DNA from 4 places in the Cellvibrio japonicus Ueda107 genome. Region 1 is predicted to be linked to each of the others. Evidence: predicted binding sites of a transcription regulator. Region 1 holds the regulator's gene; each other region holds the start of a gene.
What was found. The regulator FliA, encoded in region 1, starts transcription of late flagellar genes. The targets are predictions, from matches to a motif close to TAAAGTTATNNNNNNNNCGGCCGATANCC.
Positions count from the first base shown of each region.

Region 1 (5,671 bases):
CTTACAGGGTCCATACCCGCACCATCATCACTGATGGACAACAGGATATGGTCACCTTCCTGTTCAGCCGCGAGCACTACCTGCCCGGTGCGAGGCTTGCCATTTGCTTCGCGCACATCGGGGAATTCTATACCGTGGTCAACCGAGTTACGCACCAGGTGTACCAAAGGATCAGCCAGTGCTTCTACCAGGTTTTTATCAAGGTCTGTTTCTTCACCCACCAATTCCAGGTTAATTTCCTTGCGCAGGCTGCGCGCAAGATCACGAACCACGCGCGGAAAACGGCCGAATACTTTTTTAATCGGCTGCATGCGGGTTTTCATCACTGAGGTTTGCAGATCGGCAGTGACAACATCAAGGTTAGCCACTGCTTTAGCAAGGGCCTCATTGTTGGATGAACTGCCCAGGCGCACCAACCGATTGCGCACCAGCACCAGTTCACCCACCATATTCATGATGTCATCCAGGCGCTGGGTATCCACACGGACCGTAGTTTCTACTTGCGGTGCATCAGCTGCAGCCGCCGCAGGCTTAGCAGGTTCGACTTTTTTACCTGTGTCCCTGTCAGGTTCGGATTTAGCCGGTTTAACCTCTGGAGCGACTGTGGATGATGCCTTTACCGGTGCAGGTTTGTTAATCGCAGGGGCAGCAACAGATGCAGCGCTTGCGTTTGCTTCTGAACTGGGCCCCTTGCCTTTACCGTGCAATTGATCCAGCAAAGCCTCAAACTCATCTTCGTTGATGGCATCGGAACCGATTGTTTCCGGTGCTGGAGCAGATACAGTCGATACTGAAGATGCCACCGGAACTGCCGGAGCAGCTGCCACCGCCGGTGAAGTACCGGGCCCCTTCCCTTTTCCATGCAATTGATCGAGAAGCGCTTCAAATTCATCTTCGGTGATTTCATTACCGGACGCGGGTGTATTGGCGACAGGCGCAGGTGCTGGTACAACAACACCAGGCCCTTTTCCCTTGCCATGCAACTGGTCGAGTAATGACTCGAACTCCTCTTCCGTGATTTCATCGCTACTGGCAGTCACCGCAGCAGCAGGTGTAGATGGATTGGCAGGTGTTCCGGTAATTGCATCCAGTAATTGTTCAAACTCTTCGTCGGTAATGTCGCCTTCAGCTACCGGTGCTGCTTTTCCCTGAGCCGGAGAAGGTGCAGGCGTAACCACCGATGCCGGTGCAACTTCCACCAGATCAGCACAAGAAACCAAACGCTCAAGTGCAGCAATTAAAGTCGGATCAACCGGAGGCAATGCCTCACGTTGGGAAACCAGCTCAAACTGCTGGTTTACCATGTCCAGTGCCTGTAGCACCACATCCATTAATTCAGACGTGACTGTGCGCTTTCCGTTGCGCAATATATCGAACAAATTCTCGGTGACGTGACAGCATTCCACCATAGGAGTAAGTGACAGAAAACCTGCGCCGCCCTTAACCGTGTGGAACCCACGGAAGATGGCATTGAGCAGGTCTTTATCTTCAGGTCGCTGTTCAAGGTCTACCAGCTGCTGGTTAAGGCGTTCGAGAATTTCACCCGCCTCTACCAGAAAGTCCTGAAGAATATCTTCGTCGTCACCAAAACTCATTCATTGTTCCTCATAACCCTGATTTGTGTTGCTCCGCTTATGGCGAGGCTTATTGAAACCCGACCAGGGTGGGATATTAAAAGCCCAGGCTCGATAAGAGGTCATCTACCTCATCCTGCCCGGAAACTACATCGGCACGTTCTTTATTTATTTGAGGGCCTTCCGGCTCGGTTTTACGTTTTTGAACGATCAGGCGATCCTGCTCATCCTGTTCAACATCATTGACCAGGCCCGTAACCTCCTCCACCTGTCCCGCAATACGAACCAGGGTAACCAGGTCTTTTTCAACATCATTGATCAAACCAATGACTCGCTTAAGTACCTGGCCAGTGAGATCCTGAAACCCCTGCTCCAAAACGATATCTTGCAAATTCTTACTGAGCTGTCCGGTACCCGTGACCATTTGCCCAAGGAAACCGTCCATGCGCTCATAGAGCTGGCGGAATTCATCGGCGGTCATCTCGCGACGCTTTAAACGCGCCCACTCAGTACGCAAACTGGATGCTTCTTGCCCCAGGTTCATTGCAATGGGGGCGGCCTCATCAACCATATCCATGGTTTTTTCCGCCGCCTTTTGCGTTAATTCCATAACGTAATTCAAGCGATTGGTAGCGTCATGGATATCGGAGTTGGCAATTTTGGGAGGTTCTTTGCTCAGGTCGGCATCAACATTGAAATTGACAATAGCATCGTGCAAACCGCGGGTAAGGCGCCCGACAGATTGGAAGATATGCTGATCCCGGGTTTTGGTCAGCGCCTGGATCAGTATCGAGGCCGCCTCATAGTCACTATGGTGCAACTTGTCAGCGAGGAGCTTGGCGCATTCTTTCAGCTCCGAAATAAACTCGGTATGGGCAGATACATGAATGTCGGATGCCATTGCAGTGCCTTAATGTATTGTTGGTGTGCGACAGGCTAGCCTACGCGATCAAAAATCTTCTCGATTTTTTCTTTGAGCGCCTGTGCAGTAAACGGCTTGACCACATACCCATTAACGCCAGCCTGGGCTGCTTCAATGATTTGGTCGCGCTTGGCTTCTGCGGTGACCATCAACACTGGCAGGCTGCGCAATTTTTCATCTGCGCGCACTGCTTTAAGCAAATCAATACCTGTCATTCCCGGCATATTCCAGTCGGTTACCAAAAACTGGAAATCACCATTTTTCAGCATTGGCAGCGCTGTAACACCATCATCTGCTTCATGGGTATTGGAGAACCCCAAATCGCGCAGCAGATTTTTAATAATCCGTCGCATTGTCGAAAAGTCATCAACAATCAGGATTTTCATGTTCTTATCCAATGCAACCTCCACTCACCCTGGCGGGAAATTCGTTTATTCATAGTCTAGTCGGCGTTGACACTTAGGCCAGCCACGCTGGCGGAAAATATCAACTTTTGCTGCCAATCATAGCCCAAAACCTCTCGGCAGTAGCCCGGTTTGCCATCTTTACACCTGTTGAACCAGGCGACTGCACACTTTTCCATCAAACTGCATTGCCCCTGTGCAAACCGCATTGTTCAGGGATTGTGCCAAGCCGTCATTTTTTGCCGCAAACGCGCCGCTGCCTGGCTGTGAATCTGGCTGATGCGGGACTCACTCACACCTAATACCAAACCGATTTCCTTCAGGTTTAGCTCTTCATCGTAGTAAAGCGCCAGCACCAGGCGCTCACGTTCGGGCAACAAGGCGATAGCATCCGCCAGCGCACGTTTCAGGCCATCCCGCTGGATACTCTCTAATGGACTGGCAAAGACACTGCTGTGATCAGAGCCATCAATATTGCTGTCCTCTTCCCCGAAGGTTTCTTCGTAGCTAAACAGGCGACTGCCGGAGGAGTCCTGCAGCATTTGATAATACTCATCAAGGCCGACATCCAGTTCAGCCGCAATTTCTGTGTCACTGGCATCGCGCCCCGTGCGCGCCTCGACGGCGGCCATGGCCTGTGAAATACGCCGACCATTGCGATGTACGGAGCGAGGAGCCCAGTCACCACGGCGCATTTCATCGACAATAGCCCCGCGAATACGAATACCCGCATAGGTTTCAAAACTGGCCCCGCGCGAGGCATCATATTTTTGTGAGGCTTCGATCAGGCCGATCATGCCGGCCTGGATAAGGTCTTCCACCTGCACCGAGGCAGGCATACGCAGCATCATGTGGTAAGCAATGCGCTTTACCAAAGGCGCATAGTCTTCGACATTGATGGGATTATCGAGAAACTGCTTCTTATCGTACATGGTTAAACCGTTGACTGCGGCCATTACCCAGCACCTTCATAACTCGCACGCTTCAATTGACTCCGAGTACCGGCTAGCGCGCATTGGCAGCGAGCAGCAAGCGCTCGACGAAAAACTCCAGGCGACCGGTAGGAGAGCTTGGCAATGGCCAGCGATCCACCACCTGGGCAAGGTTGCGAATCGCTACCGCAGCCTTCGAGGCAGGGGCAAATTCCAGCAACGCTTTTTGTTTTTGCACGGCTTTACGTACGTTTTCATCAAAGGGAACCTGCCCAACGAATTGCAAGGTTACATCCAGAAAACGCTCACAGACACTATTGAGCTTATTGAACATATTCTGGCCTTCTGCCGCAGTGCGAGTCATGTTAGCGACCACGCGAAAACGCATCATGCCGTATTCTTTATTGAGCAACTTGATCAGGGCATAGGCATCGGTAATAGAAGATGGCTCATCACAAACCACAATAACGACTTCATTGGCGGCGCGTACAAAACTGATGACGGTATCGGAAATACCCGCTGCCGTATCTATCACCAATACATCAACTTGATCAGATAACTCATTGAAAGCATTAATTAATCCAGCATGCTCGGCAGCGCTGAGCTCCGCCATACGCTGGACACCAGAAGACGCGGGTACAATTTTGACACCGCCAGGCCCGGTTACCAGGACTTCGCTCAGGCTATGGGTGCCTGCCAGTACATCAGCCAGGGTATGAGTGGCCTTGATGCCCAGGAGCACATCGACATTGGCCAGCCCCAGATCAGCATCCAGCAACACTACGCGGCGGCGCATCTCTGCCAGGGCAATACTCAGATTGACAGAGATATTACTCTTGCCTACCCCGCCTTTTCCGCCGGAGACCGCGATCACTTGTACTGGCCGCATTTGACTCATCACTCTTGACCCATCAAGGTTTAAACATCATGCGAGAACCCTGCTCGCCGGGAGTTTTTTTACCGGGTATAAATGTGAACTGATTATAGTTAGAGATTAAAAAGCTGCCCGATTAATTTCTTATTTCCCAGAAAAATTAATCACTTATAACCAAACTCTAATCAACTTGTTCAATTTTTTAACACCCTTAAAGCACTGCCGAGGCGGGATTCGCCTTCAGTAGCGCTGCGGCCCGCGATACTAATTGATGGGCACGGGCTACTTCTATGTTTTTAGGGATATCTTGTCCATCGGTGGTATAGGCAACCGGTAACCGGCTCTGCATAACAACCCCTAACGCCTCGCCCATACTGGCAGTTTCATCCAATTTGGTCAGGATGCAGCCCTGTAAGCGCGCTGCGCCGTAGGCATGGATCGATGCTTTCAACATCTGTGCCTGACTATTGCAAGACATTACCAGATAGGTATTGACCTGCTTCAGCTCTGCCAGCGCATGCAGCTGCGCCTTGAGGTGGGGGTCACCATGGCGGAAACCGGCGGTATCAATAAGCACCAGAGAACAGTGGCGCAGGCTGCGCAGTACCATGTCCAGGGAGTTGGCCTCATCAACCACCTTGACCGGTACACGCAGGATACGCGCCAGGGAGCGAAGTTGGTCATGGGCAGCAATACGATAGGTATCCGTAGTGATCAAAGCCACTTTATCAGCGCCATGTTGCAATACATAACGCGCAGCCAGCTTACCGATAGTCGTGGTCTTGCCGACGCCGGTTGGTCCGACGAACGCAAAAATCCCCCCCTGGTCCACAATATCACGCCCGTGGATAGGTAGCTGGTGAGCCAGGTTAGCCAGGGCATCAGGCCAGGCTTCGGCAAGACTTTTATGCTTGTTGCAACGGGCGATCACTTGGGTAATAGCATCTTTGGCCAAGCCCATACGC
Region 1 is NC_010995.1:2,468,195-2,473,865, forward strand. It holds gene CJA_RS10390 (chemotaxis protein CheA) at 1-1,595, opposite strand, end outside; gene CJA_RS10395 (protein phosphatase CheZ) at 1,672-2,475, opposite strand; gene cheY (chemotaxis response regulator CheY) at 2,511-2,894, opposite strand; gene CJA_RS10405 (RNA polymerase sigma factor FliA) at 3,113-3,856, opposite strand; gene CJA_RS10410 (MinD/ParA family protein) at 3,906-4,730, opposite strand; gene flhF (flagellar biosynthesis GTPase FlhF) at 4,918-5,671, opposite strand, start outside.

Region 2 (5,671 bases), 210 kb from region 1:
CATTGATGCAAAATAAAACGGAGGCAATTGCCTCCGTTTTATTTTCAGGGGAAGAGTGGTTTTTATTCTGCTGTAGCAATCGGTGCGTCTGTATAACTGCACCAATCACTCCAGCTTCCTGGATAGAGGGTGGCGGGAATACCAGCAAGCTCAAGGGAGAATAAATTAACGCAAGCAGTTACGCCGGAGCCACAGTAGACCACAATCTCCTTTGATGTATTGGCGGTTTGCCAACGAGCTTGTTGTTGCTCGACAGGTTTGCAAAAGCCTTTATCATCGGTGACCTCCTGCCATGGAAAATTCAAGGCTCCCGGGATATGGCCAGCAACCGGATCGATAGGCTCTTCTTCGCCTCGATAGCGCTTGGGTTCACGAGAGTCGATCAATAGATATTGATCGCCATTAGCAATAATGTCGGTACGCTCACGTATGGCTGCCGTGATTGAGGCTATTTTTAAATTGCCAGCCCTGGGATTGGGCTCTCTCCTGTCCAGGGCTCCACCCATGGCTACCCAGGCTTCAAATCCACCATCGAGCAATGCAACATCGTGCAATCCTATTTGTTTTAATAACCACCAGGCGCGAGCTGCATAGGCAAAACGCGCATCATCGTAAAGTAGTATGCTGGATTGTGGTGTAACCCCTGCACGGTTCAGTGTGTGAACCAGTGTTTGCCATTGGGGAAGAGGATGGCGACCGCCATGGGCTTGAACCGGTGATGAAAGATCTTCATTCAAATGCAGGTAGAAAGCGCCGGGAATATGCCCTTGGCGATAAGCCTGGCGCCCCCAATCGGGATCGTTCAGGCGGAAGCGGCAATCGAAAATAATCGCACCTTTGTTGATGTGTTGTTTCAGCTCACTGGCGGTTATCAAGCGGTTCATGATGGCGGGTCTTATAAATACTATCGCCGCATATTCGCACTATTTATTAGGCTTGTGAATATAAAAAATGTACGTTTTGTGCGTTTTTTGTTGTTTTTCGCAATGGGCTTGTTTTGTTAAAACAGGCGGCTTAAGAGAAAGGGAATGGCTGTTTCGACACGCAAAATCCGCTGCCCCAGGGTGATGGGCGTAAAGCCGTTGCGGACGAGCATATCCACTTCGTAAGGGATAAATCCACCTTCAGGTCCAACCGCTAATGTGACGGGTTTATTCAATTCGCGTGGACAGGGTGCTTCTGTGTAGGGGTGGGCAACCAGTGCCCGTGAATGTCCAATCAGGTCGGGTAAATGATCTTCAACAAAGGGTTTAAAACGTTTGATCAGGTGGACTTCCGGGAGTTGGGTATCGCATCCCTGTTCGAGGCCGAGAATAAGCTGTTCGTGTATGGCATCGTCTTGCAGGAAGGGGGTTTGCCAATAACTTTTTTCCACGCGATAGGAATTAATAAGGTAGAGCTGCTTCACACCCAGCGTGGCAATGGTTTGAAAAATACGCTTGAGCATTTTAGGGCGCGGTAGCCCCAGCATCAGTGTCAGGGGGAGCGCTGGTGGCGATACCAGCTCCAGGTTGTTTAGCTCAACCAGAATCTCCTGATCGGTTAGTTGCAGTATTTGTGCTTGTCCTATGGGGCCATTGAGGATGCCGGCCTTGAGGCTATCGCCCACCTTGGCGCCGTGGATACGGGTGATATGGGAGTAGCGACGGACATCCCGGATGCGCGCTCGCCAGAGGTTGCCATGACTGGACTCCAGGTCTTGTTCTGTGAGAAGCACCAGATTCATGGGAGTTGCACCGCGAGTGTTTTGCCGGCCAATCAGGCTATTGAGAGATGGTGCCCCGGAGACGATTTGAACGTCCGACCTGCCGCTTAGGAGGCGGCTGCTCTATCCAACTGAGCTACCGGAGCAGGAAAAAAAGAGACGGCATTGTAGGTAGTTTTGCGTGAGAATCCAAGGCGTTAGCGCAGATTGTGTTGCCCTGTTGGCAATGGGGCTGTCAACAGGGCATGGATTAGCAGCAGAAAGTGGATCAGGCTTTAGCGAGGGTATGGGAGTGGCTCTGCTGGGTTTGCTCGCCATTGGCCGTGTAGAGGCTCGGTGCGGGTGCCTTGCCGCGCAGCAGGTTGAGCAGGTGATCCAGTGTCTGGCGTGAGCGGGCAATAAGTTTTCCATTGATTTCATTGAGTGCTTTGCACTCGGCAACATCTTCCATTAATTGTTTCCAGCCGTCGCGCAGCGACAGGGTGAGGCTATTGCGCTGCAGAAACAGATCCCAGCCATCGGCATTTTCTGGCAGTCCCAATGTGCGCAGGAGTTGCTGGCGAATCTGGGCGTGTTGGTTGAGCTGGTCAACCAATACCGTTTTTTGTTCGAGGATTTGGCTCAGTTGATCGTGGTTGCGGCTGGGAAGTAAATCGCGCTCCTGCAGAAGCAGGGTTTTGAGCTGATGGACAGCGTCGGTATCCTGCGCCAGCATCTGGCGCAATTGGTTAGCATCAAGAGACATAGCAACCTCTGCGTTTTGTGTATGGGGTTTTATTCCACAGGCAATGACTGGGGGGCAGTACCTGAGGGTGCGTTAGCCCCTGTTAATTCAATAAATCTTCCTGGTTGAGCATGTTTTCGGCTATGCGTTCAGGATTGATTTCGAATCGGCCTTCGGCAATGGCGCGACGAATTTCTGCAACTCGCTCCAGGTTGGCATCGGGCAGGCTGTTGATTTTGGCCTGCAGGCGGCCAGCGCTTTGCGCCTCCTGGCTCAAGACAACCTGGTCGCCGATATCCGTGCGGGCAGCTGCCTTTTCCGGCGTGGTGGATTTGCCCTCAGTAGTCGGGGCAGAGACTTTGCCACGGGTTGTTTTGGAACCCAGGGCGCCTATGCTGTTGTTGGTATCAAAGTTCATGTGTTTCCCCAGTGTATTTCAGTTGCTATGTCTTGCTGTTGCGGCCAGGCCGTTCCAGGAAGCCTTGATATTGGCTTGTCCGAGACGGATTTTAGGGCGCTTACTTCTGCTATCGGCCGCTTTAGCAAATACTTTAGCAACTTATTTACAAAATCCTGTTGCGCGATTGGCCTGTTAACGTGCACTGACTTTTCCTGAAGCAACAACCGTGCCTGTTACTACGCGATCGGATTGGTTGTTTCTTACCCGTATCTTTTGTCCGAGGCGCCCATCCGCCAGGGCCGTGCCGCTGGCACTGACGTTAATACCGCCGACGGAAGACTCCAGGTCGACGGTTTCACCGCGATATATGACCTTGGGGGCATCCAGGGATGCGCTCAGAAACGGGCTTCCCAAACCGATGTTGCGTTTGACCTCCAGACCAATAATTTCTTTTGTTTCAAGAAGATAGCTTTGGCGCAGCAGGCTGATGTTGATAGTTTCCCATTGAATGTCACTTGCTGAGATTTGCTCGCCGCGAGCCAGGTCGCGCATGGCGACAGGAATAGAGCGGAATACAGAAACCTGCGCAGGGATATGTAAAGTCCAGCCACCTTGGGTCTGGCATTTCACCTGTACGCTGATATTTCCTCCAGTGCCCGAGCTGTCGCGCGGGGTAAATTCAACTGGATCGTTACAGCGGTTCAGGCGCAAGCGCCTATCCAGGTTGCCGACACTCACCTCCAGACTTCCTAAATGCTGGTAATAGGATGTCAAAAAATTGGCTGTATCCTGTTTGAGTTCTGCCAATGGGTAGAAGTGATGATTTACCACTGAGGCCTGGGTTTTATCGGGGCTAGAGCATAAAAACACCAAACTGATGAAGAGTGCGGCAAATAGCTGCCGCTGCCGGCCAATACTGGCCTTGGCGGCAAAGAAAGTTTTATAAAAACTAGGAAGTTCCATATTTTGTCCTATTCTCTCTAGGTAAGAATTGGCGTCACTGAACTTCTCCGGTGGTATATCAGAGAGCTGTCGCCAGCAGCGGTATATCGCTAAAGATTGACGCTTTAAGGCCGCTAAGCGGTGATAGTGGTAAAAAAGCAAAGACTATGCCGGTATCCCGGTTTCTGGTTGGGGCCTCTTCCCACCCTATCAATGAGGTAGCTACATGGCTGGCGTAATGGATAGTGTCAATCAGCGCACCCAGCTGGTTGGTCAAAATCGTCTCGAGCTGCTCCTGTTCCGTTTGGGGGGACAGCAGCTTTATGGCATTAACGTCTTCAAGGTCAAAGAAGTCCTGCAATGTCCGCAATTGAATGCTATTCCCGGTCGTAGTTCCGTTGTGCGCGGTGTAGCGCACATTCGCGGTGGAACCTTGCCAATCATGGATATGAATCTGGCGATTGGTAAGCGGGCGCTACCAGATATAGAAAGTTGTTTTGTCATCATCACTGAATACAACCGTACCGCCCAGGGGTTTCTGGTTCGTTCGGTCGAGCGAATTGTGAATATGAACTGGGGAGATATACACCCGCCACCCAAGGGGGCAGGTAAGGAGCACTACCTTACCGCTGTGACCCAGGTCGATGGCCAGTTAGTAGAAATTATTGATGTTGAGAAAATCCTGGCTGAAGTATCGCCAATCCGCGAAGAGGTCAGTGCAGGCGTCATCCAGGATGGCATTGCCGAGCGCGCGGTACAGCGGCATGTCCTTATCGTTGATGACTCAACCATTGCGCGCAAGCAGATCCAGCGTGTCGTTGAGGGTATGGGGATTCGCACAACCCTGAAAAAGGATGGTGCCGAAGCGCTGGCGTACCTTAAAAGCTTGTTGAAGGAAGGTAAGGACCCCTACGGTGAATTGATTATGATCATCTGCGATATTGAAATGCCGGAGATGGATGGTTATACCTTTACTGCCGAAGTGCGCAATAATCCTGAGCTTAAAAACCTGCATATTATTTTGCACACCTCCCTGAGTGGGGTGTTTAATGAGGCGATGGTGCGCAAGGTTGGCGCGGATGATTTCCTTGCCAAGTTCCACCCGGATGAGCTGGCCCGTCGTGTCAATGATCGTGTATTGGCAATGACCGGTGAGAGCCTCTTGCCTGCGGTTCAACCAGGCGCCTGATCAACCTGTATAGGTCGCGATACCGGGAGCGGATGCTCCCGGTGTTCAGGTGGTAATCCTGATTTTGGATTTTTATGATTAACAAATCCCCCCCCTTTGGTCAGCCTAACCCTCGCGATCGTATTGATCCGGGAGAGTTTGACCAGTTTCGCCAGTTTCTTGAGGACGCTTGCGGTATATCGCTGGGCGACAACAAGCAATACCTGGTGACTAACCGTATTCGTCGCATCCTGGAGGAAAACAATCTGCATTCGTTTGGCGAGCTGGTTAAAGTGCTTAAACAGGGCTTTAACCGTAAGTTGCGTGAGCAAGTCATTGATTGCATGACAACCAACGAAACCTTCTGGTTTCGCGACATCTACCCCTATGAATACCTGCGTAACACTCTTTTGCCGCAATTGATGGTTCCCAACAACCGCATGTTTGGCCCAATCCGTATCTGGTCTGCCGCCTGCTCCTCGGGACAAGAGCCTTATTCCATCAGTATGATGGTGGAGGAATACAAGCGATTGCAGATGGGTAATTTGTCCCGTCCGGTGCAGGTGATTGCTACGGATTTATCCTCTACCGTGTTAGAGCAGGCGCGCAAGGGGGAATATGACCGCCTTTCTGTGATTCGCGGTCTGACAGAGGACCGCCTGGATCGCTATTTTGACAAGTTGTCTGATAATACCTGGCGTGTTAAGTCTGCCATCAAGGAACGCATTGAAT
Region 2 is NC_010995.1:2,254,666-2,260,336, reverse strand. It holds gene CJA_RS09460 (sulfurtransferase) at 63-884, opposite strand; gene CJA_RS09455 (16S rRNA (uracil(1498)-N(3))-methyltransferase) at 1,001-1,726, opposite strand; tRNA gene CJA_RS09450 (tRNA-Arg) at 1,775-1,851, opposite strand; gene CJA_RS09445 (flagella synthesis protein FlgN) at 1,974-2,450, opposite strand; gene flgM (flagellar biosynthesis anti-sigma factor FlgM) at 2,533-2,847, opposite strand; gene flgA (flagellar basal body P-ring formation chaperone FlgA) at 3,022-3,792, opposite strand; gene CJA_RS09425 (chemotaxis protein CheV) at 3,998-4,960, shown strand; gene CJA_RS09420 (CheR family methyltransferase) at 5,035-5,671, shown strand, end outside.
Region 2: a site for FliA is predicted at 2,955-2,983, ahead of flgM (flagellar biosynthesis anti-sigma factor FlgM). Genes of this name have one in related genera too.

Region 3 (5,671 bases), 1.1 Mb from region 1:
CTACCAAACGTTCGCCTTCTATTTGGTAGGGGTTGGGCTCTTCCGCCAGGGATGGCTCGCCAGGTGTTTCGGCCTGGCCTTCCGCCGATGATAACCCTGCCGATGGTGGCAGCGCGCTTGACTCGGGTTCAGCCAGCGGGACTTCCGGTTGTGGTTGTGTGCCAATGTTGTCAGAACCTGTGCCTGCGGGGCTGCTCTGTTCTGCTGAGGCGACGTGAGCGGAGGCCTGGACGGTGTTTTCTGCGGGAGATTCGTCTGTTACCGGTGGTTGCTCTTGCTGTGCTTGGTAATGCTGGTAGGCAGCGTAGTCCAATGCCGTTTTATAGGCGTGGTGTAACGCCTGAAAGGCCTCTGGTTGTTCATCCGGTCGCGTTGTTTTTAGCTTGCGCGCATAAGCGCGTTTGATATCGCGGCTGTCACTGGTGGGCTCCAGCTCCAGTATTTCCCATATGTTCATTTAAAACCATTCCTCGTTATCCAGGCGATTGAGGATGGTCTCCAATTGTGCAGCGGCTTTTTGGATTTCCGGCGGGTTTTGGCGCTCGAGGACTTGGTCAAAGTCGGCCAGCAGTTGCGCAATTTGCTGGCGTTTTTCTCCCAGGCTGGACTCGTAGAGTCGCTCGCCGCGGGCGATGAGCGCGCGGTTGCTCTCCTGGTCGCGCGGATGGAATTTGAGTGCTGCCAGTTTCTGGCGCGACTTTTCAATTTCTTCTGCCGTGAGTGCGCCGGGTGAGTGTTCAATCACCTTGTTGACAGCTTTTCCGGTGGAGATAACCGTGACATCCACTTCCAGTAAGCCATTCATATCGTAGGAGTAGCGTACATCTACGCCCTCTTTACCGGCAGGAGCCTTGGGAATATCGATGGACACTTTGCCAAGGAACACGTTTTTGTTCACCAGGCGATTTTCGCCTTGGTAAATGCCCACACTGATTTGTGCCTGGTTGTCGTGCACCGTCACCAGGCGGCGTGTCACGCTGATGGGAACCACCGAATTGCGCTCGATGATTGGCAGGAAATAACCGCCCTGGTTATTGCTTTCGTTAACCACATCGGTGCCCAGGGTGTAGGGACAGACATCGGTGAGGACAATATCGTTGAGCGCCTGGTCTTTGGCCTTCAAGCCCGCCTGGATAGCGGCGCCCATGGCAATGGCACAATCGGGGTCCAGGTGGCAGGAGGGCAATCGGCCAAACATGCGTCCAATCATGGAGCGGAATACACCCATACGCGTGGCGCCGCCTACCAGCACTACGTCATCGATGCTTTGCGGTGACATAGTGGCATCGTTAAGCGCGCGCTCAATAGGGCGCTTGGCGCGCAGTAATAAAGGTGTCACCACCTTGGTGAACCATGCCTCATCCGGCTGGAAGTCGATCTGTTGGCCTGCCAGGGTGATTTGAATGGGGTTTAGCGCTTTACTGCTGATGCGGCGTTTGGCGGTTTCCATCTGCATCAATAGCTGGTTGAGCTGTGCAGGTGCGAGGCTTTGGCGGTTGATACTGTATTGGTTCAGTAAGTCATCGACCATTGCATCGACAAAATCCTCCCCGCCGAGGAAGTTGTCACCTGCACTGGCATGCACTTCCATAACACCTTCAAAGAATTCCAGGATAGATACATCAAAGGTGCCGCCGCCCATATCAAGGATCAGGAAAGTGCCCTCCTGCTTTTCGTGCAAGCCATAGGCGATGGCGGCAGCAGTGGGTTCATTAATCAGGCGCTCGACTTTAAAGCCCGCCAGCTCGCCTGCCATTTTAGTGGCGTGGCGTTGGTTGTCATTGAAATAGGCCGGTACACTGATGACCGCTTCGACGACCGGTTCTCCCAGGAAGGTTTCAGCATCTTCTTTCAGCGAGCGCAGTACAATTGCCGAGAGTTCGGTGGCACTGAAAAAACGGTTGCCAATTTTGATTTTGTGCTCGGTCCCCATCAGGCGCTTGAACACGGCAACGGTCTTGTCGCTATGGCTGATCAGGCGCTCCTTGGCAATGCGTCCCACACTCAGGTTGCCGCTGTCATCCAGACCGACGACTGATGGAGTCAGGTAATCGCCGAGGCGATTGGGGATTAGCTTGACTCCCTCTGGAGTCCAGATGCCACAGCTGCTGTTTGTTGTGCCTAGGTCTATGCCAATAATTGCCATTGTGTTGATCCTGTTGCGACGGAAATCCATGAACCACTGGCGAGCGCTTAATCGGGCTCAAGCCATTGATGGAGACGGGCGATTTAAGCGGGTTTGGCACGAAATGTCCATGGCACTGTGGATAGCATTTGCTATCAAGTTCTGTGAACCCTGGCCGCTAACAGCGCAGGGGCTCTTGAAGCCCCGGCGACTCTGCCTATACTCAGGAAAGACTTTTTTACGACAAGGGTGTTGTGCAAAAAACAGGCGATTTTGCCGCCTTTTTCGATAAATAGCCGGGTTTTGTTGGGAGAAACTGTGTGAATATTATTTTGGGGATCATTGTTGTCCTGGGCTGTGTGATTGGTGGTTTTGTCATTCACGGTGGTAATGCCCTGGCGCTGATGTCGCCGATTGAAATTATGATTATTTGTGGTGCATCGTTTGGCGCCATGATTATTGGTAACCCGCTGTCGGTGACGATCAATGTCGTCAAATCAGCGGGGGCGCTGATGACCCCTTCCAAATACAACAAAATCTTCTACCTCGACATGCTCACCCTGCTCTATGACATCCTCAATAAAACCCGCCGCGAAGGTTTAATGGCGATTGAGGGAGATATCGAAGAACCGGAATCCAGTCCTATCTTTGCCAACTACCCGGAAATTCTCAAAGATCACCATATTGTTGAGTTTATTTGTGACTATCTGCGCATTATGGTGGCGGGCAATATGGCTCCCCATGAACTGGAGTCACTCATGGAGCAGGAACTGGAAGGGCATCATCAGGAAGCATCCATTGTGCCCGGGGCTATCCAGAATGCAGCGGACGGTTTGCCGGGTTTCGGCATTGTGGCGGCTGTACTGGGGGTGGTGATTACCATGGGCAAGATTGGCGGCCCGCCTTCAGAGATCGGGGCATCGGTGGCGGCGGCCCTGGTCGGTACGCTTCTGGGGATTCTCTTTGCCTATGGTTTTATCGGACCTTTTTCGAGTTACCTCAATCACAAGGTTCGCGATGAGTCCCGCGCCTTTGAATGCATCAAGGCGGTGCTGGTAGCGTCCATGAACGGTGTGCCGCCCCAGGTTGCTGTGGAGTTTGGCCGCAAGGTGTTATTCCACAGTGTTCGTCCCAGCTTCAGCGAGTTGGAAGAACAGTATCGCGCCAGTAAAAAATAGGGTGGTTCCATAAATGGAAAGGGGTGCGCAACCGCTCATTATCAAAAAGAGAAAAGGCCGTGGCCATGGTCATCACGGTAGCTCCTGGAAGGTGGCCCTGGCGGACTTTATGACTGCCATGATGGCCTTCTTCCTGCTTATGTGGTTGCTGGGAGGTACGACGGAGGAGGAGAAAAAGGCGATTTCACAATACTTCCAGGATCCGGGTAGCCAGTATGTGATTGGTGAGGGCGGTGCTGACTTGGGACTGATTAATCAGGATAGGCCCATACAGCAATCCCAGGCCGAACAGGACACGATGGAAACAGCCAATACCCAGGAGTTTACCCAGGATGATCAGGAGGTTACCGAAGACAAGATCAAGCGCGAGATGGAGCGTATCGAGAATGAACAGCTGCAAGAGTTGAAAGAGCAGCTAGAGACGGAAATCAATCAACTGGATTCGGTATTCCAGCAGATCAAAGATCAAATCCTGATTGATTTTACGGCCTTGGGCTTGCGCATCCAGATTGTGGATAAAGATCAGCGACCCATGTTCGATGTGGGCAGCGCCAATCTCAAGACCTACTCCAAGGAAGTCTTGCAGGCCCTGGCGCCTATCCTTGATAAAGTGCCCAACAAAATTAGTATTACCGGCCATACAGATGCAACGCCCTATGGCGCCAATGCAACCTACACCAATTGGGAACTTTCGGCGGATCGCGCCAATGCAGCGCGGCGTGCAATGCTTGAGGGCTCCTACCCGGAAAATAAGGTGGCGACAGTGCAGGGCATGGGATCCGTTGCCCCTCTGCTGGTGGATAAGCCGCTTGAACCTATCAACCGCCGTATTGCGATTATTGTGCTGAAAAAAGCGGTTGCCGATGCGCTGGGTTCCGGTGCAGGTATCAGCAGTGATCAATTGCTCCGCGCACCCGATGCTCAACTGCCGGCACGACAACCGACACCGCCGCCGCAGTTTATGTCGCCGACCCAGATCGATGATGCTATCGATGCATCCAGTTCCTCGCCATAACTCTGAAACCCGACAGTCGTCGGGTTTTTTATTCAATGTGTCGTTACGATTGAGGTGAGCCGGGTGTTGTTCGGGTTACGAATGTCACTGTGTTTTCACGGGCGATGGTCTACACTCTCCGCCATTCGCCACGCTTGTGGCATCGTTCTGTGAAGGAGACTGTCATGCTTTATGATTTAACCGTTGTACAATTCAGCAAAATGCTCAATAACCTGAATGCTGTCCTGGATAAGGGCGCAGCCTATGCTGAAGCCAAGCGAGTTGATGTCGGTGTCTTATTGGGCTCGCGTTTGGCCCCGGACCAATTTAATTTGATTCGCCAGGTGCAAATTGCCTGTGATACCGCCAAGTTGGGTGTGGCACGGTTAACCGGTAAGCAGGAGTCTGCCCCGGTTCATCCCGATGTCGAGACTTCGTTAGCTGAACTCAAGGCACGTATCCACTCTGTAATTGAATATTTGGCCCAGTTTTCACCCAGCGATTTTGAGGATGCTGCAGAGCGCAGTATCAGCCAACCGCGCTGGGAGGGAAAATATCTCACAGGGTATGAGTTTGCCATCCAGCATGTGATTCCCAATTTGTATTTCCATATCACTACGGCTTATGCAATTCTGCGTCACAATGGTGTGGACATAGGCAAGAAAGATTATCTCGGGCCTATGCCCTATAAGTCCTGAATGGCAGCTACAACAATTGTTACCCAATAAAAAGGGCTGGTATTAACCAGCCCTTTTTATTGGGTGTAACCGGAGCATTTAGTGATGAGCAGCCGGTACAGTTTCTGCGGGCTGTAATTTCCCCATACGTTTCAACACATGACCGGCCATACCTTGCGCCAATTGTTGTTCGCTCAAAAATATCTTGCCGATTTTTTCTTGCGTCCACATCTCGGCTTCTTCCTCATTGTGGGTGCGAATCACTGCTTCAATTTTTGGATTGAGCTGGCGGGCCACATCGACCATTTGCCTGACGTGAACAGTATTGGATGTCGCCGCGACTAATAGGCTGGCGTTGGTAATATGCGCCTGAATCAGTACATTGGGATCTGCTGCATCACCGCAGACTGCCGGGATATTCTGGCTGCGCAGTTTTTCAACCAGCTCGCGATTAGCTTCTGCAACCACGTAGGGAATTTTCTGTTCGTCCAGGATGCGGGCGATACGCTTGCCTACACGCCCGTAGCCAACCAGGACAACCTGGCCGGATAAATAAGCTTCGTCTGTTGTCATGGGCAGGGTTGCCAGTGGGTCGTCACGGGTGTCCAGGCTGCGCGCATAGGCAGAGCGCGCTTTCAGCCATTGCTGTAAGGGATCGAGTGTGGCAAAAAGTGCTGAGTTCAGCGCGATCGATGCC
Region 3 is NC_010995.1:1,373,283-1,378,953, forward strand. It holds gene CJA_RS05730 (RDD family protein) at 1-457, opposite strand, end outside; gene CJA_RS05735 (Hsp70 family protein) at 458-2,146, opposite strand; gene motA (flagellar motor stator protein MotA) at 2,446-3,303, shown strand; gene motB (flagellar motor protein MotB) at 3,317-4,318, shown strand; gene CJA_RS05750 (DUF1993 domain-containing protein) at 4,483-4,995, shown strand; gene CJA_RS05755 (cation:proton antiporter domain-containing protein) at 5,074-5,671, opposite strand, start outside.
Region 3: a site for FliA is predicted at 2,281-2,309, ahead of motA (flagellar motor stator protein MotA). Genes of this name have one in related genera too.

Region 4 (5,671 bases), 230 kb from region 1:
ATTGAAGGAGATTTGGAGGCTGTGCCGAAAACACACAAAAAAGGGATTAATCCAAACTAAAAACCTGTGCAGACCACATCCGTTTTACACCGATAATAGAGCGGTATTTTTTGAAAAAAATCGAATTATTTTGGGATAAAAAAAAGAGCAGTCTATGCTGCTCTTTTTATGTGGCACATGTTGTACCCAAACCAGGAAAAACACCATAACCAATTGATAAATAAGGCCTTTAAGCCTCCGCACTAAACAGCCTTACAGGCTCCTCTGAGCTCAGGTGCTGGGCAATTCGCAAAAAAGTTTCATCGGGGATTTGACGAATTAACTCTTGTGTTTCGCGATCCAAAACCTTCACTACTGTCTCCCCCGAACCCGGGTCATAAGTAAATTGCAAGTCACGCTGGGTTGATTGAATATATTCATTCATTTGAGCAACAGCAGCGGTAATTTTTTCCTGTATCTCCTGCGGATCAACCCCTTCCAAAGGACGGGATTTTGCCGCTTCGACGGCAGGCGGCAAAGGATTGCCGGTTTTTTGACCTTGCCCACTACCCGCTAGTTGAATCTGGCCAGGCAACGACGAAACCGGCACAGACTTGGTCTGTACCGGGGTCGAAGTGATTTTAGTGACTTCGTTCATAACTTAGTCCTCACTTGTTAACCCACCCTGCCCTTGTGGGGCCGGGTGGGTGTTAGCCTGATTATCTCAACAGTGACAATACTTGCTGCGGACGGGCATTGGACTGGGCCAGCATCGCCGTTGCGGCTTGTTGCAACACTTGTGAACGGCTCAGAGCAGCAGTTTCAGCAGCGAAGTCAGCATCGGTGATACGTGAACGGGCTGCCGAGGTCTTCTCAGAGATATTCGCCAGGTTAGAGACGGTAAAGTCCAGACGGTTGTTAACCGCACCCAACTCAGAACGCACATCACTGATAGTCGTGAGCGCGTTGTCGATCACCTTGATGGCTTTTTGAGCGTTGGCCTGGGTGTCAATGCTGATAGAGGCGATTGCAGTACCAAAGGCGCCGCCAGTCGCGATGTTGGAATCCAGCAAGCCGGTTTTGGTTTGCGCAGCGGTATCTTTGTGCTGTACGGAGATGGGGTTGCCGTTGTTGCTGGTTAATTTGATACCACCGTCTGCCGAATCGCCATCGGCAACAGCAACGGCGCTACTTTCATCACCGGCTTTCGCTAACAGGGCAACGTTATTGGTGTCTGTGAGCACATCTTCAACCGCATTAGTCGCTGTTGTGCTGGTACCAAAGGAAATTTTTCCTACATTGCCCTCAAGGACAATACGAGTCCCGGAAACAGTGGCGGTGATGCCGGTTTCATTGGTCTTGTCATTGAACTCTTTGGCAACAGCGGCCAGGCTGGTGGGGTTTGCGGTAATGGCAATATCAACACCGTTAAGCGCAAAAGTACCGCCAGCCAAGCTGGTAACTGCAACTGAACCAAAATCCAGAGACACAGAAGTGAACGCGGTAGCAGAAACTCCCGTCTGATCTGACACAGAGTTAATAGCCGCAACTTTAGCGGACAAAGCACCATTAGGCACAGTTTGATCTGTGGTTGTGGCAGGTATATCCACGCCATTGATTTTTAAATCGCCTGCAGCCAGGTTGCCATTACCTACAGCAAAGCCTTCTACAGTGCCAGCTTTATCATTTTCACGGAATCCAAAGGCATTCAATTGCTCAAGGGTGCCATTTGAACCGCGGGTAACAGTAACTGGATCACCATTATCTGCCTTAAGCACAATACGTGCATTGGCAGCTGTTGTAATACCAGCCCCCAACGCAGTTGCGGCTGTTGCACCTGTAACCGCAATACTGCTCACATTTTCTGCAGAGATGGACACTTTGCCATCATCACCGATAGCAACAGAGAACTTGCCACCACTTTCTGCATTCATTTTCTCAACCAGCTCTTGCAGGCTGCTGGTTCCATTGACACCACCACCGATATTAATGGCAGCGGTTGTACCATCAAGGTTGGTAAGGGTTACAGTCACTGAATCAGAGGACGTTAATATACCGTCACCTGAGCTGGTTGCTGTTGCGACAGCATAAGTAGAGGCAGTAACACCATTAACATTTTTATTAATGTGGTCAATCAACGCCTGGTCACTGTTGGTTGCACCGGTGCCTGCACCGTCAAACTCATCAGTGCCTTTAATAATGGACTGGCCATTGATCAAAATGCTGCCTTCACGCAATACCAGATCACCAGTGAGCGAATCAATGTCTGATGCGCCCCCCATCAAATCCACACTGGTAGAACCCATACCCAGGGTTTTGGCATCCATTGCAGGGACTTTCAGGGTAATGGTTTGGTTGGCACTGGCACCTACTTGCAGGTCAATGTTACCCAGTTTGCCGTCGAGCAGGTTTTGGCCGTTGAAAGAAGTGGTTTTAGCGATACGATCCAGTTCGGATACGAGTTGCTTCACCTCAGCGTTCAAGGTGGCACGGTCGCTGGCGGTATAGATACCGTTCGCAGACTGGACGGCCAGCTCACGCATACGTTGCAGGATGTTGGTGGATTCGGACAGCGCACCTTCAGCGGTCTGGATCAGCGATACACCGTCGTTGGCGTTACGAATCGCCTGGTCAAGGCCGCGCACCTGTGAGGTCATACGGTTGGAAATTGCCAAACCGGCAGCGTCGTCTTTGGCGGAGTTAATACGCGCACCGGATGACAAACGCTCGGTTGCACGGTCAAGCGCGTTGCCTGAACTCATCAACTGACGCTGAGCATTCAGAGAGGCAACGTTTGTGTTAATGACTAAAGCCATGATGAATCTCCTGGATTAATGTCTGTGTGCAGGAATAACTGCTCAAACTAGTCGGTTGATGAAGTCTGAGGGCAACTGCTTTATCAGCACTTCTGAACAGGTTATCGACACATCCGGGAGTAGCTTTAGGGGATTTTTAGGCAGGTTTTGAAAATCTTACGCTATGAGAAACCAATTTAATAAACAAAAAGTTATAAAAAATCTGTTTTCGTCAAATTATCGACCATAGGCATCAATAGCCTTTGCTGCATGACCAGCCTGCCGCAAATCCGACACCAATTTTGTTTTACGTGTCTCCGCCAAGTTGGCCAGTTGTTCATTAATAGTCTGGATCTCACGCACCAGGGCTGCAGCGCGCTGGCCCAATTCCGCTGCCGCCAGTGATTGCAGGTATTCGGTATCCTGGATACTCAGCAAACCCTGTTGGCGTTGCTGTACCAGCGTCTCGAAGGATTCCCAATCATCCGCCCGGGCAAGGGATAACAGGGCTTGGGACTGGCTCAGTGCACGCTCCAATGGGGCCAGCAATGTATCGGTATTCATAGGCAGCGCTCTTAGCGGATAGAGTTGGCAGATAGGATCATTGCGATTTTTATCACACATTGAACCTGTGTGGGCAAGCCTAGCAAAAAGATTGTTGTAGCGAGGAAAATATCCTGGCCCACGCCAAGTGATCAGGTCATCCCTGCCCAATTGGAATTCGCTTCAGCCAGGTTTAGAAATAAGAGAACAGGGATAACTGGCTTACCTTAACAAAGCTCTGCTGGGCGGCACTCAATACAAAGGATTGCATGGAAAGCTGGATTGACGCTTCGGCATAGTCAAGGTCCTGCAAACTGGAAAGCACCGTTTTGGTGGTCAGGGTAACATCCAGGTTCAGATCCCGTGAACTTTCCAGGGTATTCAGGCGAGCCCCCACGTCGCCCTGAACCGCAGCCAGGTTAGTAATGGCACTCTCCAGGTTGGTCAGGGTTTTAGCCACCAGCTCCGCCAATTTTTCCTTGCTCTCAGGGCTATCTTTTACCTCGCGCATTGCCTGGGCAAAGCGCGACAAGGTCGTCAACAAACCTTGTTTGTCGGTAGATTCCACAAAAAAACTATCGCCATTAACTGCGGTTACGCCATTGGTAGACGCACTTCCCATCCCCTGGCTTGGAAAGCCCAAGGCGGCATCTGTATCGGGATTGCCACCGGAAACCGTGATATTCAGGCCATTAGCCACAGTAAAACCTGTGGGTGTCAGGGTGACCCCCAATGCAGCCAACTTCGCCTGGTTGCTAGGGGTTCCCGTGGTACTGTTGAGTAAGGCGGCCATATCCGCCGCGCTGTTCACATTCGCATCCAGCAACAGCGTCTCTGTGCGAGCCCCCACGGTCACGGTGAGGGTTGTTGGCGCTGCCGAAAAATCGACAGGAAAACTCGCACCAGAGCCAAAATTCAGGGTTGCAGGAACAGCCGGCTCACCCGAGTAGGGATTGCCAACAATACGGAATCGCGCACCAGCCACTTCAATATCCTGGCCGGCGATATAAGTCTGGTTAGTAATAAGCTGCTTGCCGGATGTTTTTTCCGTCACACTAAAAACGACACCAAGCCCTGTACGGTTAAAGCTGATCACCAGATCATCGGGATACAAACGGTCAAAGGCTTCCTGATCAATAACTTCGCCTACGCTGATCATTGCAGGAGGCAGCGCTTTGTTAGCGGTGCTGGCAGATGTTGTGAAGGTGTTGTGTCCGCTGGGTACATCGACAAACAATTTTTTGCCGGAATCGCTTACCGGAACACTGACGGATGCGGACGCTTGCAAACGCAGCTGGCCTTCATCACCCAGGTAGGAAAAATTGCCGCCGCCATCGCTGGTAAAAGGCTTGGTCGAACTCTGGTAACCCGCAAAAATATATTGACCGGATGCATTGCGGGTATTTTGTAAATTGAGCAATTCATCCATGCGTGCTTCAACTTCAGCGGCATAGGCCGCATAGTCTGCCTGTGTCAGAACGGCGGTATTACCTGCAGAGACAGCAATCTGGCGCATACGTTGAACCAGGCTGACAATCGTCTGGAGACTGGACTCTTCAAGATTTAAATTATTTTCAGCGATATCAATATTTTTTTTATATTGCTCAGTGCGCGCCAATTCCTGGTTAAGCTGCAAAATCGTCGTCGCCGCCACCGGATCATCGGCGGGCGATAGCACTTTTTTCCCCGTGGCCATCTGCTCCTGGATTTTGGTGACCGACGATTGCGCCTGGCTGATGCCCAAGGTGGCGATGTTGTAGATTTGCGAAGTGGATACGCGCATGACTAGGCTCCGTTTAATATCGGCAATTTATTGCCGCTACCAAGACAATTACAGAGACTCATGCACAAACTGATCCAAACTGATTGGGTAAGGTTTTTACAATGCATTCAGCAGCGTATCAAACAACTCACGCGCTACCGTAATAACCCGCGCATTCGCCTGATAGAGTTGCTGGAAGCGAATCAGGTCGGCAGCTTCTTCATCCAAATTGACGCCGGAAATTCCGTCGCGCATGGACTGGGTTTGCTCAAGCAAGCTTTTACTGGCCTCGGTATTGATTTTTGACAGGCTGCTGCGGGTTCCGATTTCCTCCACCAACTTGCCGTAGGCATCGCCAAAACTCATGGTGCCATTTTGCATGGTTTTGGCGGTTTCAAGTCCTACCAGCGCCAAGGCATTGCGGTTGTCGTTAGTGCCATTGGTATTAAAGCCCACTGTAAACGTATCACCTGCCTTGGGTTGGCCACTGATATACACCTGGTATCCAATATAGGATGACAGTGCAAAATCACTGGCAGTACTGTCGCCAAACAAGGGGCTGTTGGACGGCGATGTATTCAGGCGGACACCA
Region 4 is NC_010995.1:2,237,306-2,242,976, forward strand. It holds gene CJA_RS09350 (flagellar protein FlaG) at 230-637, opposite strand; gene CJA_RS19860 (flagellin N-terminal helical domain-containing protein) at 699-2,795, opposite strand; gene CJA_RS09360 (flagellar protein FliT) at 3,012-3,338, opposite strand; gene flgL (flagellar hook-associated protein FlgL) at 3,511-5,100, opposite strand; gene flgK (flagellar hook-associated protein FlgK) at 5,197-5,671, opposite strand, start outside.
Region 4: a site for FliA is predicted at 2,895-2,923, ahead of CJA_RS19860 (flagellin N-terminal helical domain-containing protein). Genes of this name have one in related genera too.